DNA from 2 places in the Dyadobacter subterraneus genome. Region 1 is predicted to be linked to the other one. Evidence: riboswitches for the same ligand, from Rfam matches in the RefSeq annotation. Region 1 holds a riboswitch; the other holds the start of a gene.

What was found. Region 1 has a riboswitch for S-adenosylmethionine ahead of IEE83_RS23435 (O-acetylhomoserine aminocarboxypropyltransferase/cysteine synthase family protein). Riboswitches for the same ligand answer to the same signal wherever they lie in the genome.
Region 2: another riboswitch for S-adenosylmethionine. It lies ahead of IEE83_RS24560 (peroxiredoxin family protein); the one in region 1 lies ahead of IEE83_RS23435 (O-acetylhomoserine aminocarboxypropyltransferase/cysteine synthase family protein).

Annotation. Positions count from the first base shown of each region.
Region 1 is NZ_JACYGY010000001.1:5,591,897-5,600,343, reverse strand. Features, by position in the region: gene IEE83_RS23455 (hypothetical protein) at 1-447, shown strand, start outside; gene IEE83_RS23450 (SDR family oxidoreductase) at 629-1,429, opposite strand; gene IEE83_RS23445 (S66 peptidase family protein) at 1,445-2,380, opposite strand; gene IEE83_RS23440 (DciA family protein) at 2,457-2,783, opposite strand; SAM riboswitch class I at 2,989-3,098, shown strand; gene IEE83_RS23435 (O-acetylhomoserine aminocarboxypropyltransferase/cysteine synthase family protein) at 3,285-4,589, shown strand; gene IEE83_RS23430 (homoserine O-acetyltransferase family protein) at 4,668-5,720, shown strand; gene IEE83_RS23425 (M48 family metalloprotease) at 5,905-6,696, shown strand; gene IEE83_RS23420 (helix-turn-helix domain-containing protein) at 6,753-7,655, shown strand; gene IEE83_RS23415 (SDR family NAD(P)-dependent oxidoreductase) at 7,749-8,447, shown strand, end outside.
Region 2 is NZ_JACYGY010000001.1:5,893,717-5,902,163, forward strand. Features, by position in the region: gene IEE83_RS24530 (ATP-binding protein) at 1-185, opposite strand, end outside; gene IEE83_RS33475 (GNAT family N-acetyltransferase) at 358-1,278, opposite strand; gene IEE83_RS24545 (GNAT family N-acetyltransferase) at 1,275-1,775, opposite strand; gene IEE83_RS24550 (hypothetical protein) at 1,944-2,222, opposite strand; gene IEE83_RS24555 (cysteine desulfurase family protein) at 2,426-3,619, opposite strand; gene IEE83_RS24560 (peroxiredoxin family protein) at 3,664-4,908, opposite strand; SAM riboswitch class I at 5,065-5,157, opposite strand; gene IEE83_RS24565 (sugar phosphate isomerase/epimerase family protein) at 5,248-6,093, opposite strand; gene IEE83_RS24570 (FG-GAP repeat domain-containing protein) at 6,134-7,303, opposite strand; gene IEE83_RS24575 (DUF6786 family protein) at 7,349-8,447, opposite strand, start outside.

The DNA.
Region 1 (8,447 bases):
TTTTATCAGGTTTATCTGCAAAGAATAGAACATTATGCGGCTGCATTACCTTATCTGATGGTTTCGATTACTAATTTTTCCGAAGATAAAACACCGGAATATACCCTGGAAGTAAGTAATAAAGGTGTCGGACTAGCAAAAATTGAAAAACTGGAAATCTGGTATAAGAAGAAAAAAGTAGAAAATGAAAATGCCCTGATCAGGACATTAATTGCAAAAGATACGACGACTTCACGCGTTTTTTCCAGTTTATGGAAAGGACGCGTGATATCTCCCGGTGAACAATTTAACTGGATCAAGCTTTCCGGCCCCGGAGCCCAATCACTACGGGATGAAATTGATAAAGGAAATGTTGAATTCAGAATATTATTCTCATCTATCTATGACGAGAAATGGTATTTCAATTCCATGGTGGGCAAATCGTTGATAGAAGTAGCCGAGGAATAAATGTTGTCTGGCTTCTATTTGTTTGCATTTTTGAGGCGTCTAAATATTTTTTCTTTACCATTTCTTCTTCCTGATGATTTGGACGTTATTAATTTGTCGTCAAATAATTCCTTCAAACTTCGTTGTGAAAAAAGTTTTTGAAGAAAAAGTCAATTTTTTTCTGATTGTTTACCATTGACTATCACTCAGGAATATTTTTGCGCACTTGGTCAAACAGTAAATTCGGAAGGAATCTTTTTACATAAATCGCCGCAACCTCCTTCAAACCACCAATATAAATTTCTTTCTTATCCTTTTTTACAGCATTCAAAATCTGTCTCGCACATTCTTCCGGGGCAATTCCTTTTTCCTGATTGGCATCCATTTTGCCGAATTTTCCGCCCTTTTCATTGATCGCATTGACGGAAATATTTGTACGGATATAACCAGGGCAAATCGTTGTCACTTTAATATTGTCATTATAAGATTCGGCACGCAAAGAATCGTAAAAACCCTGCAAAGCATGTTTTGAAGCATTATATCCAGATCTCATAATTGTTCCGATTTTTCCGGCCACGCTGCTGATCACGATAAAATGGCCGCTTTGCTGTTTGATCATATATGGCAAAACTGCTTTTGTGATCGCTACCGTGCTGTAAAAATTGACATCCATCAATTTTTTGTAAACATCCAGATCGGTATCTTTTATATAGGAACGCTGGCTGATTCCGGCATTATGAACCATAATATCAATTTTTTGAAATTTGGCAATAATTTCAGCCGCGGCTCCTTCTGCTTTGTCAAATTCTGTAACATCAAAAGGAAGAATCAAAACGGACAAATCTGGTAAACCGGTTGCTATTTTTACGCGTTCAAGTTCTTCTTTTCTTCTTGCCGTTAAAACCAGTTTTGCACCTTCTTTTGCAAATGCCATCGCCAGGGCTTCTCCGATTCCGGCAGATGCACCGGTAATCCAGACAACTTTATTTTGAAATGTATCCATGCTAAAAATTCAGCTTTATATAATGGTAGGAGCGGAGGATAAAAAGTGGAGTTCCACACCTTCTTTGTTAACATCAAGATAAGCATTCATACCAACACCAATGGCACGGTTGTCAGCCACATGCCCGACCGGGAAATTGAACGTTAATGGATAATCGTACTCTGCAACATGTTCATGAATAATCTCATAAGCCGTTTTTCCATAAGGCGGATTCGAATTATCCTTCATATCTGTAAATTGTCCAACGATCAATCCTGCCAGATGACTAAGTTTTCCGGCACGTTTCATCTGGATCATCATCCGGTCCAGATTGTATAAATATTCGTTTAGATCTTCAATAAACAGTATTTTTCCTTCTGTATCAATTTGCGTATTTGAACCGATCAGATGTGCCAGCAAACAAAGATTTCCACCCACAATTTCTGCAACTGCACTGCCATTTCTGTTCAATGGATTTGGCTCAACAGAATAACCGGGAAGTTCACCGAATAGTATGGATCTCAAAGATTCGGCAGCTTTTTCTGCACCTTCCAGAGTGATGGATTTTGCCATGGGCGCGTGAACGCTGGCATAACCTAATTGATATAATTGTGAAAGGATTGCAGTCAGATCGCTAAATCCAACGATCCATTTTGGAGATTTTATAAAATCTGTAAAATCAAGTCTGTCAATGATTCTGGAACAGCCATAACCACCACGAGCCGCGATAATCGCTTTGATGGAGGGATCATCAAGCATGGATTGTAAATCTGCAAGCCTGTTTTCATCAGTTGCAGAATATTGATTATAGGAAGATTTTAAGGTTTTTCCTTCAACAACTTTTAATTTCCATTCGTCCCGAAACAAGTTGATTCCCGGAAGTAAATCTTCGTAGCGAACCGCGCTGGCGGGCGCAACAATACCTATTTTATCGCCTGGTTGTAAAAAAGGGGGAATTTGTATGGTGGGCATATAAATGAGTGCGCAGTTCTGGAATGCAGTTGGTGGTTGATTTTTTCGGAATTGGTATTGAACAGATCAATTTTGATTAGATAAAAATGACATCTTCCACGAGGTTGGATTTCATTTCACGATTGATCAGTTCGATAATTTTAGATTTTGCACGAATAAGTTCGCTTCTCAACGGAGCAGATTCGATTTGAAGAAATAGGATACGGTCTTTGATATAAATACTTTTGGTCCGGGAAGCAATGGCTGATCCCATGATTTTATCCCAATGCGCAACCACATACGACTGATCAAACCGGCTTCTAAGCTTATAACGGTCAATCATCATATCAATCGCCTCTTTAAGCGGAGTAATCCCAGGTTTGCGGGAAGATTTTTCTTTGTCGAAACGATAATGCATTGCCATAAAACTGTACTTTATACAAATATAGAACAAAGCGGGGAAGGCTGGAAGGAGAAAATAAAAGAATGATAAAAAAGAGTAAAAACCCGGTACAAGAGTAAACGTAAGCATACGGTTCATACTAAAATTTGACGGGTATATTTGCTTTTCCCGGCTTCCGGGCTTATTATTGCACCATCAAGTCAATTTGCTTCACTTTTTAGCGATTGATTTATAAAGAAGAGGCGAGAGAATAGGCTCTACGAACCTCTGGCAACCTACTCCTGCGTCGGAGAAAGGTGCTAATTCCTACCTAAGCTGTTTTAGGAGATATAAAATCAAACGCGCATGAACTTAGTAACTATTTCCGCAAGCCGGAGGGCTTTGTCCTCGTATCTGGTTTTGATTAGCAAAAGCTTTTCAACACTATTTTCGTATGCTGTTTTACCACCGGAACGCTGTCGATTTACACTGAATTTTGTATTTCCTAAATATTTGCCGCACAAATAAACCGTACAAACAGTTATGTCAAACACAGCTTATCAATTTGAAACACTTCAGTTACATGCAGGTCAGGAGCCGGATCCGGTAACCAATGCCCGTGCTGTACCGATTTATCAGACAACTTCCTACACTTTCAATAACTCCGAACATGGAGCAAATCTGTTCGCATTGAAAGAATTTGGAAACATCTACACCCGGATCATGAATCCGACCACGGATGTTTTTGAAAAAAGATTGGCTGCACTGGAAGGAGGAGTGGCTGCTTTGGGTGTTGCTTCGGGGCATGCTGCGCAGTTTCTGGCTATTAATAACATTACCACAGTTGGCGATAATTTCGTTTCTACGTCTTTTTTATATGGCGGAAGTTTTAACCAGTTTAAAAATTCCTTCAAGAATATTGGCGTTGAAGCGCGTTTTGCGGATGGAGACGATATTTCAAGTTTTGAAAAATTGATTGACGGTAAAACAAAAGCGATTTATCTGGAAACCATTGGTAACCCAAGTTACAGCATTCCGGATTTTGAAGCTTTTTCTGCCTTGGCAGCAAAATATGATTTGCCAATTATTGTCGATAATACTTTTGGTGCCGCTGGTGCTATTTGTCAGCCGATCAAATGGGGCGCACATATTGTTGTTGAATCCGCCACGAAATGGATTGGCGGTCATGGTACTACGATGGGCGGAGTAATTGTTGATGCCGGTACTTTTGATTGGGGGAATGGAAAATATCCACAATTTACGGAGCCATCGCCAAGTTATCACGGATTGGTACTGAATGATGTTTTTGGTAAAAATGGACCGTTCGGAAATATTCAATTTATCATTCGTGCAAGGGTAGAAGGTCTTCGTGACTGGGGCCCATCACAAAGTCCGTTTAATTCCTTTTTATTATTACAAGGTTTAGAAACGCTGACACTTCGCGTGGAACGTGCGAGTGAAAACGCCTTGGCTCTGGCAACCTGGCTGGAAGCGCATCCAGATGTAGAATTTGTAAATTATCCTGGCTTGGCTAGCAATAAATACAAAGCCTTGGCTGAGAAATATCTTAGCCGTGGAGCAGGATCTGTGCTTTCTTTCAAACTGAAAGCAGGAAAAGAAGCAGCGGATACTTTTGTGAATTCAGTAAAACTGACAAGCCATTTGGCTAACGTTGGTGATTCCAAAACGCTGATCATTCACCCGGCAAGTACAACGCACTCACAACTTTCAGAAACGGAACAGGAGCAGGCGGGTGTTGCACCGGGATTGTTGCGGTTATCGGTTGGGATTGAACATATTAATGATATAAAAGCAGATCTTCAGCAGGCTTTTGAAGCTGCGAAGTAATAACACTTGGTCAGGAAGTTGGATTCAACTTTCTGACTTTTAATAGTTTTAGTAATTAAACTTAGTGCTTTGGCACGTATGCAAGCGGAACACAAGATTTTTAGATATCCCTACGCCTATCCTTTGGAATTGGGACGTGAACTACCAGGTTTTGAATTATCGTACTCGACTTACGGTACCAGAAATCCGGAGGATGATAATATTGTCTGGATTTGTCATGCTTTAACCGGCAATTCTGATGCCGCCGAATGGTGGGATGGTTTGGTGGGTGACGGCAAATACATCAATTCAGAAAAGGATTTTATCATTTGTGTCAATGTTCTCGGCTCTGCTTATGGTTCAACCGGACCGTTGTCGATCAATCCAAAAACACAGAAACCGTATTTTCGGGATTTCCCGACGATTACGGTTAAGGATGTAGTAGGGACACTGGAAATCCTTCGTCAGGAGCTTAACATACAAAAAATTAAACTCTGTATCGGAGGGTCATTAGGCGGACAGCAGGCGTTGGAATGGTCTGTTGAAGCTCCGGATCTTTTTGAAGAGTTGATATTAATTGCGTCAAATGCCTTGCATTCGCCCTGGGGGGTGGCTTTCAATGAATCGCAGAGAATGGCGATTGAAGCAGACCAGAGTTGGAAGGAAGATCACGAAGATTCCGGAAAAATGGGCATGCGTGCAGCACGTTCGATGGCTTTGCTTTCTTACCGGAATTACGATACATACAATTTTACCCAGGCCCGCGATAATCCTGATCAGATCGATGATTTCCGCGCATCATCTTATCAGCAATATCAGGGAGACAAGTTTGTGAAAAGGTTTAATGCCTATTCTTACTGGACGCTTTCAAAAATTATGGACTCCCATAATGTGGGAAGAAACCGTGGAGGAATTGTGCATGCACTTGGTTTGGTTAAAGCGAAAACACTTGTTTTAGGTATAAAATCAGATTTACTTTTTCCAATTTCCGAACAGCAGTTTCTGGCCCGTCATATTCCTGACGCAGTATTCCAGGAAATTGATTCCCTGTACGGTCACGATGGATTTTTGATCGAATACAAACAATTAACGCAGGTAATCCGCGCGTGGCGTGAAACCAACGGGCAATTACAAACTGCAAAAATTGGTTAATTTTTCCGCTACATGTATTCAAAATCCTGTGTACAAACACAGGATTTTTGATTTTTTCCACATCAAATTGCCGTAGGTAAGACCGACATTGTAGCCGTAGATTTCAATCCACGGGAAATGAATCGATTTTATCCAAATCTGATTTTGAATCAATCAATCAATCAAATTTTTAAAGTTAACCAGGATGACAATCAGTCGAAACCAGAAAGTCACACTAGGGTTTGTCCTGATTATCGTAATCTTCCTTTTTTCGTTTTTCCATTTATTTAGAAAAACACAGATAAATCCGATAACCGGAAAAAAGCAGCGTATCAGTATGACGATTCAGCAAGAAATTGAATTAGGTCTGCAATGTGCACCGGATATCGCAGCGAAATATGGCGGACTTCATCCTGATACTGAAATTCAAAACAGAATAAAAAATATCGGTCAAAAGCTTGTTGCAGTTCAGCAGATAAGCAAATCTCCTTATCAGTTTGACTTTCATGTTTTGGCTGATTCTCAAACAAGTAATACCATTTCTTTTCCTGGCGGACAGATTTTTATCACAAATGGATTGCTCAAATTACTCCAAACAGATGATAAAATCGCCGTTGTATTAAGTCATGAAATCGGGCACGTAATCAACAGGCATACCACTGAAAAGTTATCCGGATTTGATATTTTGGAATCATTTAAAGATTCGTCCAGTGTCACCTTGGAATATACTCCCTCGGAAATCTCCAACTACATTTCAGATATTTTGAAACTGACTTTTGACGCGACAGAAGAGGAAGAGGCTGATGATCTCAGTATTAAATATCTGGTTAATGCCGGATACAATCCAAATTCATTATCCAAAGTTTTAATGGTATTGAAAGAAAAGTCTGATGAAACGGATTTCTTAAACAGACATCCCATATCCGAAAGCAGGATTGATCATGTGAAAATAACCGTTCGGAAATACAGCAAATCGAATCAAGTATCCGACCAATAATTCCAAAGTTTCAAACTTCTTTTTTATTACAGATTTGAATTTCGTAATTTTGAGTCATGCCAGAACTTACGAATTTACAGGATTTTTATAAAGAAGCATCTTTACTGATTCCGGAACGGATACAGAAAGAAATTGGCCATTTCAACGTGTTCAGGACCGAAGAGATTTTTGGTGCGAAGCAGACAAAAATGCCTTACAACCGGAGAGCTTATTACAAGATAAGTTTGATTATTGGAAGAAATCGTGCAGAATATGCGGATAAAGTAATTGAAATTGAAAAGAATGCACTGCTCTTTGCTACACCTCAAATACCATACAACTACCATTCATTAGACGATAACCAGACTGGAATTTTCTGTATTTTTTCAGAAGATTTTTTTGTTCAGAGTAATACAGGGATTGTAATTCCGGATATGCCGGTTTTCCAGCCGGGAGGAAATCCAATCTTTTTCCTTACGGATGAACAGCTTGATGAAGTGAAATTGATTTTCAATAAGATGCTGCGAGAATTGGAATCGGATTATGCTTATAAGTACGATTTGATCCGGAATTACGTAATGGAATTAATTCATACCGGACAAAAATTACAACCCGTTTCAGCCCTCAATACAGAAACAAATGCGGTTCGCCGCGTTTCTTCTTTATTTATGGAATTACTGGAAAGGCAGTTTCCTGTTGAGCCGCCAAATCAGAAATTGAGACTAAGATCAGCAAAAGATTATGCAGATCAATTATCAATTCACGTGAATTATCTGAATAAAGTTTTAAAAGAAATGACCGGCAAAACGACTACCGGGCTCATTTTGGAAAGAATTATTCAGGAAGCGAAAATTCTGCTTAAACATACCGACTGGAATATTTCTGAAATTGCGTACAGTCTGGGATTTGAGGAGCCTGCACATTTTAATAATCTGTTTAAAAAACATACCAGTCTTACGCCAAAATCTTTCAGAGCCTAGATTTGAATTTTGTAATTCCTGATTTGAAATCTGCAAGGTAGGACAGGTTGAGGTATAATACCTTTGTTCTATCAAAATATAAAAATCATAAAGATGGAATCGACAAATAAAATTGCTCTTGTAACAGGCGGAAGCCGTGGATTAGGAAAAAATATGGCGCTAAGTCTGGCGCAAAAAGGTAGCGACGTGATTATCGTTTACCGCACCAATGAAATTGAAGCAAACGAAGTAGTTTCTGAAATTGAAAAATTAGGAAGAGCTGCGGCAGCAGTTCAGCTGGATGTGGCAGATACAAAAGCTTTTAAAGGATTTTTTGAAACGGTGTCATCGATACTAAAAGAAAAATGGGGACGTGAAACTTTCGATTTTCTTATCAATAATGCGGGAATTGACCGGTCGTCTGCCTTTGCCGACACAACGGAAGAAGATTTCGACGAGTTGATCAATGTTCATTTCAAAGGTGTTTATTTCCTTACACAAAAAGCATTGCCATTACTAGCTGACGGTGGTAGAATAGTAAATTTATCAAGCGGCTTGGCAAGATTTGCTACACCAGGTTACGCTGCTTATGGTTCAATCAAAGGTGCCATTGAAGTTTTTACCCGTTATCTGGCAAAGGAATTGGGTCATCGTGGCATTACTGCGAACGTAGTTGCACCGGGTATTATTCGTACGGATTTCACAAAACGTGCTTTTTCTCACGAAGGACTGGAAGCATATATGAATTCTCTTACCGCACTTGGAAGGGTTGGTGAGCCGGAAGATATCGGCGGTGTTGTAGCATTCCTTTGC
Region 2 (8,447 bases), 300 kb from region 1:
TTTTCTACCCTATCCATCATACGTTTTGCCTGCTCACGAATATTATCTACATAGGCGGTATGATCTGCTTTTTGCAAATCTGAGTTTTCACATGAGAAAAAACAAAATAATAGTACCGCAAAAGGAATACTGATACCTCTCCTTTTAATCGCCAGGAAAAATGTGAAGAGGTAAAATTTTATCATTTTGTAACGTTGACTGTGAGCTCTTTGCAAAAAAATGTGCTTTAATTCAGGAACGTTAAAATTACTTTATAAAAGGTATATTAAAAAGTTCTGGCTGGAATTTAAGCAACAAGTCTGGTATTTGCATTAGGTACCTACTATGTCCGTTAAAATGAATGGCTGACCGCCAGTGTCATTTATACAATTCCATTTTCACATGTTCAATATTTTGTTCAACAAACAAATCACCAAACTTCGAAAATCCATTCTTCTCATAAAATTTGGCCGCCCTTACCTGCGCATGAAGATAGGCCCTCGCGCCTTCCGGCAAGTCCGATAACAAAGCCTGCACCAACGCTCCACCAACTCCTGTTCCGCGATAAGCGTTCAGCACTGCAAAACGTTCAAGTTTGTATCCATTCTCCGTTTTTCGCCATCTTGCAGTTCCGGCGGGCAAGTCATTTACCTTTGCCAGATAATGCGTGGCTGCATCATTTCCATCTTCTTCCGCTGTTGCATCCACATTTTGATCAATAACAAAAACCTGGCGACGGATAGCAAATGCCATTTTCAGGTCCTCCGGATTTATTATTTGTGAAACTTCAATTTTATTTTCTACCGCTTTTCCGTCTTTGTTATTTTCCATAATAGTAAGTGCTCTTTCCAAAAAACTTTTCTTTTTAAACGCAGCTTCAACCTCATTAATAGCCAGCATAATATTATTCTGAGTATCTGTCAATTCGGTCATGGCGGCAACCATAATTTCCCAAACCGGTTTCATTTTACCAATCAATTCCTCTGCTTTTGGCGTTAGTGAAATCAGTCTTCTGCGATCATCTGTTTTGTCTTTTGTAGAAATAATCAATTTTTCCTTTTCCAGTTCTTTCAATAAGCTGATCGTAGACGGATGCGCATAACCGATTTCAGCAGCAAGTTCACCGATACTAAGCGCGCTTTTTTGTTGTAAAGTATATATAACCGGAAACCATTTTGGCTCAAATTCAATACCGTTTTCTTTATAGATCTGTAATCCGTCTTTTCTAAAACGATCACTAATTCGCTGCAAACGGGTAGAAATCGCCAGAATTCCGGATTGATCGATAATGTTTATCATAATGTTGAAATCTCCAAGTGATAAAAAACATTGTCGGCAGACATGATTGGAAAAGTTGCAGGCAAGTCCTTCTTTTCAATTTTCACAAAATTATTTCTCTCATAAAAACGAATTGCCGCCTTCAATATATCAACCGTTCCCAGATAAAGATCTGTAATATTTTCTGACTTGCAGTATTCGATCAGATTTTCAAGCAATTGCTGCGCCAATCCAAATTCTTTCCCCCGAAAATCTTTATTTACAAACATTTTCCGGATCACGCCCTGTCCATTTCCAATGCCGATCAAAGCGATCGTACCAATCACTTTTTCATCATGAAATGCTCCCCAGAAATTACCACCGGTAGCGTGATAATTGCTTTCAATATCCAGCAGATCCGGCTGGTCTTTCAGTGTGATCGGAACGCCAAATTCAATTTGTTGAATCGGAAGAATTAAATCGATAACCTGTGCAGAATGTGAATTACCGATCAGGGAAATTTGAAGTTGATTTGTCATAATAGTTAATTTACATACAAATATATGTAGTCAACTACATAATAACAAAACTAAATATTTCTACCTTCAAAATGGCTTGTCGAATATGTAATTTGAATTTTAGAGATTGGTTAATAGAAGGAATAACGGCACAGAACGTTAAAGCGTCCTGATGCTTTTTAGCAGTTATTAAAGCGAATAGTAATAATCGCCCGAAACAGAAAACTTATTTGGATTTACCTTTTCAACATTTGATACATCACGCGTTGAACGGATCAGTGCAACAACAGAATCAAGGTCAATCATTTGGGTAACTTCCAGGGCCAGCACACCGACAAAACTTTTTCCTTTGCTTATAAGATTAAGCTGTTTAATTCTAACGCCCTTCACCGATTCGATCAGCGAAGTTATTTTATGAAGACTAAGATTTTTGCGATATGAAATTTTAATCTGGTATGTGTTTTTCATTTGGAATCATGTTTATCGTCATAGTAATTGGAAACACTATTGCACTCATACTTAAACAAATACCTCAGCGTAATTTATAAAATTTATTATTTCAATCAAATCCGAAAAATAGATATTCACTGTTTTTTTCTAAATTTTAAGATTGTTTAACTAAAACAGTGAATATCAGAACAATTTGGCTTCATAATCAGAATCGGGAACCATTAAGGAACCCAGGTAAATGACTGTTGCGCAGCAATTGACTCTTCCGGTATGTTACTGTTATCAACTTCATAGATTTTGGCTATGGTGCTGACAATCTGATCAATTTCTTCTGTCGTGTTGAATTTACTAAAAGAAAAACGCACATTTTCCTTATTGTCGTCATGCTGAATCGCCGAAATAACGTGCGAACCTCCGTTGCCTAAATTGGAACAGGCACTGCCACCGGATACCGCTATACCGAACGTGTCCAGATTATTAACCAGACTTCCAGATTGCAGACATGGAAAAGAAATATTAACGATCGAGCTAAGGCTTTTCGTAGAAGATTTACTTTCACCATTAAAACCAAGATCCGGGATTCCGCTGTTTTCGAGCTGGGTAATCAGTCGTTGTTTCAATGCCGCCGTTTTTTCATGAATATTGTCAAAATCGCGGTAAGAAATTTCAAGGGCTTTCGCCAGACCTGCAATGCCAATTACATTTTCCGTCCCTCCTCTTTGTCCCTTTTCCTGGGCACCTCCTAAGATTTGCGGTTTTAGCTTGTGTTTTTTGTTGATATAAATAAATCCAACCCCTTTCGGACCGTGAAATTTATGTGCGGATCCTACCAGAAAATCAACCGGAAATTCTTTTAGATCAATCTTTACTTTGCCAATTGTCTGCGTCGTATCCGTATGAAAAACCGCATTATATTTTTCCGCAAGTTTGCTGATCGCTTCAATATCGGTAATATTTCCAATTTCATTATTGGCATGCATCAAACTGATCAGCGACTGCGGATTGGCATCTAGCAAATGTTCGAGATGTTCCAGATCTACGTTTCCATTTTTATCAAGTTTCACATAACTGATTTCAATATCCCCTTCTCTTTCGCGTTTCAATAAAGGTTGCAAAACTGCTTTATGCTCAATTTTACTTGTGATTGCGTGCGTCAACTCATATTCCCTGATTGATTCTGACAAAGCAAGATTGTTGGCTTCCGTCGCACCCGAAACAAAAAATATTTCTTCGGCAGTTACGCCCAGTAATCTGGCAATGGTATTCCGGGAATGGTCAATCATTTCCCGAACTTTCCGTCCTGCCCAGTGACTGGATGAAGGATTTCCAAAATTAGTTGTCAAATAAGGCAAAATTGCTTCAATCACCTCAGGATCAATGGCCGTCGTCGCAGCGCTATCACAATAAATTTCCATAATTTGGTTTTTAGTTTGTATCTGTTTTTAATAGAAGAACGAGGTTACGGTAGTGGCTCAGCGATCAGCTTTGCTAGATCGGTATTCCATTTTTTGACGTAATCATCATAAAATTGACCGGTCCCCTTTCCTGAAAATCCGGTATGAATCTCTTTCACTTTTCCGTCACGGCCAACGATAATCGTTGTCGGAAATGCGATGAATTCTTTGAGCGCAACCAGTTTTTGGGCTACTTCGTTTTTATCATTTTTACCCGCAAAAAGTAAATCATACTGTACATCATAGCGGGTTTTCAATTTTGTCAAAGTGCGCTTTGCAAATTCATAATCATCTTTTGCCTCAAAAGACAAACCGATTATCTCTACCCCTTTGCTTCTGTTTTCTTTATACCATGGAGCCATGAACGAAACCTGATCGATACAATTCGGGCACCAGGTTCCCATTAATTCAATTACCACAACCTTTCCTTTATATTTCTCGTCGCTTAGCGAAACCTGTTTTCCATTCAGATCAGGAAAAGTAAAATCAAGTTTTTCATAACCCGGTTTCAGGAATGTAAGCGAGTATGCATCTGCAAGAGCTGCATTATCATCCTTAACAGCTGTGAATTTTGTAGCATTCACACCAAAACCGATCGCACCTTCGATGGATTTTCCGTCAATAATTTTTCCTGTAACATAAGAAGGACCAGATCCTGTAAAACCCGAAAGCAAAAATTCATTTCCCTGAACATTTCCCTGCAACTCACGACTATCGCCGGTGATTGACAAAATGATACCATTCAGTTTATTTCCCTTCTGCTCAAAAACAGCAACGCGGTCAGCAACAGGTTTATCCGACTGTATTTTTACGAGCCATTTTCCGGTGATATCAGCAGCTGGCTTGATTTCCTTACCAGGTTCAACAAAACGGTAACTTTTATCAGGCTGAGCAGTAAAAGGAATTGCTCTGTTTACGCCCGGCACAAGACTTTTATGCACGCCGGTCAAACTTCCGTCATTTTCTATTTTTGCAAAAAATGCTGCTTCAAAAGTATTCATCGTCACCTGCAATGAATCTGATGAAAAATATTTAGCATTGAAATCATCACGACGATCACCGTTAATGGCAGTCAGAACCAGCTGATTTCCTGGCTTCTTTTTCACTTCAAAATTAAAGGGAACGTCCGTTTCTCCCACTTTGAAAACGCCGCGCCAGATACCTTCTTTCATTTGTTTGTTCTGTGCGTAAGCAGAAATGACAGCCGTTGCCGCCAGAAAAATTGCAAATAATAAACGATTGATTTTCATAGGAGTTTGAACGTAATAATATACAGTATATAATCTCTACCAGTTAACTAGATAGATAAGTTAAAAATTCAGTCAAAACACTCTTTTTTTGAGTAATGACAATAAAAATTCCTTCGATTTTATCTCCGGCAACAATTGTATTCAGTGGATTCTAAAGATTTATCATTAGAATTAGGTTGGGGCACCTTATTAGTCATAGGTTGCCAGAAGATCATTGAGCCTAACCTCTCCCTTCGTTCTTTATAAATCTACTATTTTGATAGACAAAGTTGTGTTATATTTTTTTCCTGTGCAAGCATTATCTTTTATTTTTTCAAAAAGATTAATTTAAAGCAGGATTTAGAGGTTTAAGGACCGAAGAAATTTGAGTCCTTCAACCGCGATTGATTCCTTTGAAGGTTCTACTTTTCGCCAAATTGAGGCTGCTTTGGCTATAATTTTAACATCGGGTGTGAAAGATTCGATAACAATATCGCCTGCATAATCGATTTTATCCAGTGCGACAAAAATCCTTTCCCAATTGATCTGATCACCTCCGGGCGTTCCTCTGTCACTACCGGACGCATGTAAAAGTGCTAATTTGCTTCCGGCTTTTAGAATCGCCAGGGCAGGATCTTTTTCTTCAATATTCATATGAAAAGCATCCAGATGAATCCCAAGTGCATCACTTCCCACATCCTTAATCAGATTTAGAGCCTGTTCGCAGGTATTGATCAAATCTGTTTCGTAGCGGTTTAGTGGTTCAATAGCCAGTTTAATATTTGCTTTCTCAGCATCAGCGCAAAGTATCTGGAGATTTTTTACGACAGTAATCCATTGCTTGGTTTTTTCATCTTCCGGAACAAGATCAGCTCTTCCAACGGCAGAATAAATTGGCCCCGCGACAAGTGAACTTCCTAAAATTGGTGCTATATCGATCAGCTTTTTAATATATTCCAAGGATACAACCTGCTCCTTTCGATTGCCACGCAAATCCCTGCCCGGACCGGTTGCAGCACATACAGAGCGGCATTCCAAACCGTTATCGTCCAAAGCTTTTCGTATCAAAACAGGATCAATATTGGCAGGATCTTCCACAGCAATTTCTACAAAATCAAAACCCCATTCTTTAAACTTTGGAAAAAAGCTTATGCTCTCATTTGTAAAAGGAGAGGAAAACAAATAGGTATTGATACCGAATTTCATGAATCTGCGATTGAAAGTGTGTATTAAAGGTAGGAGGAAATTATCTCTTTTGCTGTTCAAAATAATGAACACCCTTTTTATCCCCCATTACAAAATCGGGCAAGCCGTCCTTATTCATATCTTCAATTTCAACATGCAGACCGCCTCCTGCCTCATTATCAATTTTATGCGTAATGAAGGTTGGTGTCTTTCCGGGTTTGAATTCATACCAATAAGTAACGGCAGCATCTTCCGCGCCCGGATCTCCCCCATTATGCGCATAATAACGTTTTCCTGTAACCAGATCCGGAAATCCGTCACCGTTTATATCTTTAAAACCCAGTCCGTGCGATTGGGAAAAATCTTTTGCGATTTCATGTTCTGTCCACGATCCGTCTTTCCCCTGCTCATGCCACCAGATTCCATAGTTATGCGCCGAAGAACTAATAACATCATTTAATCCATCCTGATTCACATCATAAACATACATTTGCGCACAATCCTGGCTCAAATTAGCCGGGTGAAATTTCCAGTTTGGCTTTTTAGGATCTGCCGTACCTTCCCACCAGCCATCTTTTACCAGCACATCTTTTTTACCATCACCATTAATATCTCCATAACCTAAGCCGTGGGTATATTTATGGGTAGCAATTTTTTCATCACTGCTGATAATGTTAAGTTCCCATTGTGTATCTGCTTTTTTTCTTGGTGGACTAAGCCAGATCACCTGTTTTTTCTCAGGATCATTGGCCAGTAAATCCAGCCGTCCGTCACCATCAATATCTACAAAAACAGGCGACTCGTTACCGATCGACGGATGAATTTCTCTTGCAACCCAATGCCCTGCTTTATTTTTAGGATTTTCATACCAGACGGCAGGATTTCCCGCAATATCGATCCGGATCAGATCAACCCAGCCGTCCTGATTTACATCCGAGCTAAAATCCAGAAACGAATCACTGTATCCATCTTTCCACGAAAAAGCTTTTACAGGCATGATCTCATGTTTCGTCCAGTTCGGAGCCTCAAACCAGTAAGCGCCGGCCAGAATATCTTTTTTACCATCCTTATTTACATCACCAACGGCAGCGCCTTCGGCTATAAAATCAGGTGTGACTTCATATTTTTTGAAAACGCCGCTGGAAACTTTCTTTTGGGCTTCGGCAACAAACCCTCCTGCCAGCATAAACTGCGCGAAACAAAACAATTGAGCGTATCTTATGTATTTCATGTTTTCAGGTGATTAAGTGGTCAGGAATATTATGGTGGTACTAAATTACTTTAACGAAAATGCATTTTCAATTGATTTAAGATCAACGCCTAAAACAGTTTTTGCAATTTTGTTCAAATCCGATTTTTCCCCTTCAAAGTGAAGAGTGCTGTGGCGATGGATAAGCTTTTCATTTTTCTTTAATAACATTACATTTGAGTTCGATTCGAGCTCGTAAAAGGGTCCCATTTGAGAGCCGTCTTCCAATGGACCATCATTATAGGCATTCAATGCATCCCCGCCAAATGGATCTTTATGGAGCTCCCAGGTTGACTTTAAATATTCTCCGTTCGATTCTAAATCATATAAAATGATGGTCAAAATACCCTTTTCAGCATCATAACTTCCGGCAACTTTCCTGGCAGATTTTGGAGATAAACCGATTTTACTTCTGAATTTTCCATCGGCTTTTAGAAACACAGCAGAATCTTTTACAACCAACCGATCGCCCGGAATATCTCCAAAATAATTTGAAGTCAATAATGGTTTCTCTGAATTGGTTTTGGAAAATGGGGCTACAATCGTTGTTTTTGTCGACGGTTTAAACATACCCAAAATCCAGATTCCCAGTGCACCCGTTTCCCTTTTCCAATCTTCACCCAAATTTGTTACAGCGTTTTCAGAAGTATAACCCGTAGTTTTTATATTGTCAAAATCCTGAACAGAAAGCAGATTTTTAATCTCAGATTTATTGATCATTGTAACCTCACGCTCAATCAACAGGTCAAATTTTGTGCCGATATTATTTTCAAGTGTAGTTTTTTTCTTGAATCTGACCGAAGAAGAATCCGAAGAAACTACATCATATGGCTCGGAATCAATTACCGCCGGCGTTTGCCAGTTTTCGTAAACAAATGATTTTCCCTTTTTGAAATAAACCGAAAACTGGCCGCCTTCGGGCGAAAACCAGAATCGGTCTTCGCCGCCTAAGGCATTAAAATGAGGTTTATTTTCGCCGCTTTTGATCAATTCATAATTCAGCCAGCCATAACTATTTCCGGAATCCCCGGCAGCTGTGCTGGTCATCACGCGTCCTTGATAATCTGCTACAACGATAGCCTGAGAATTTTCATCATCAGGAGATTCCAAAACGATAACCTGTTTG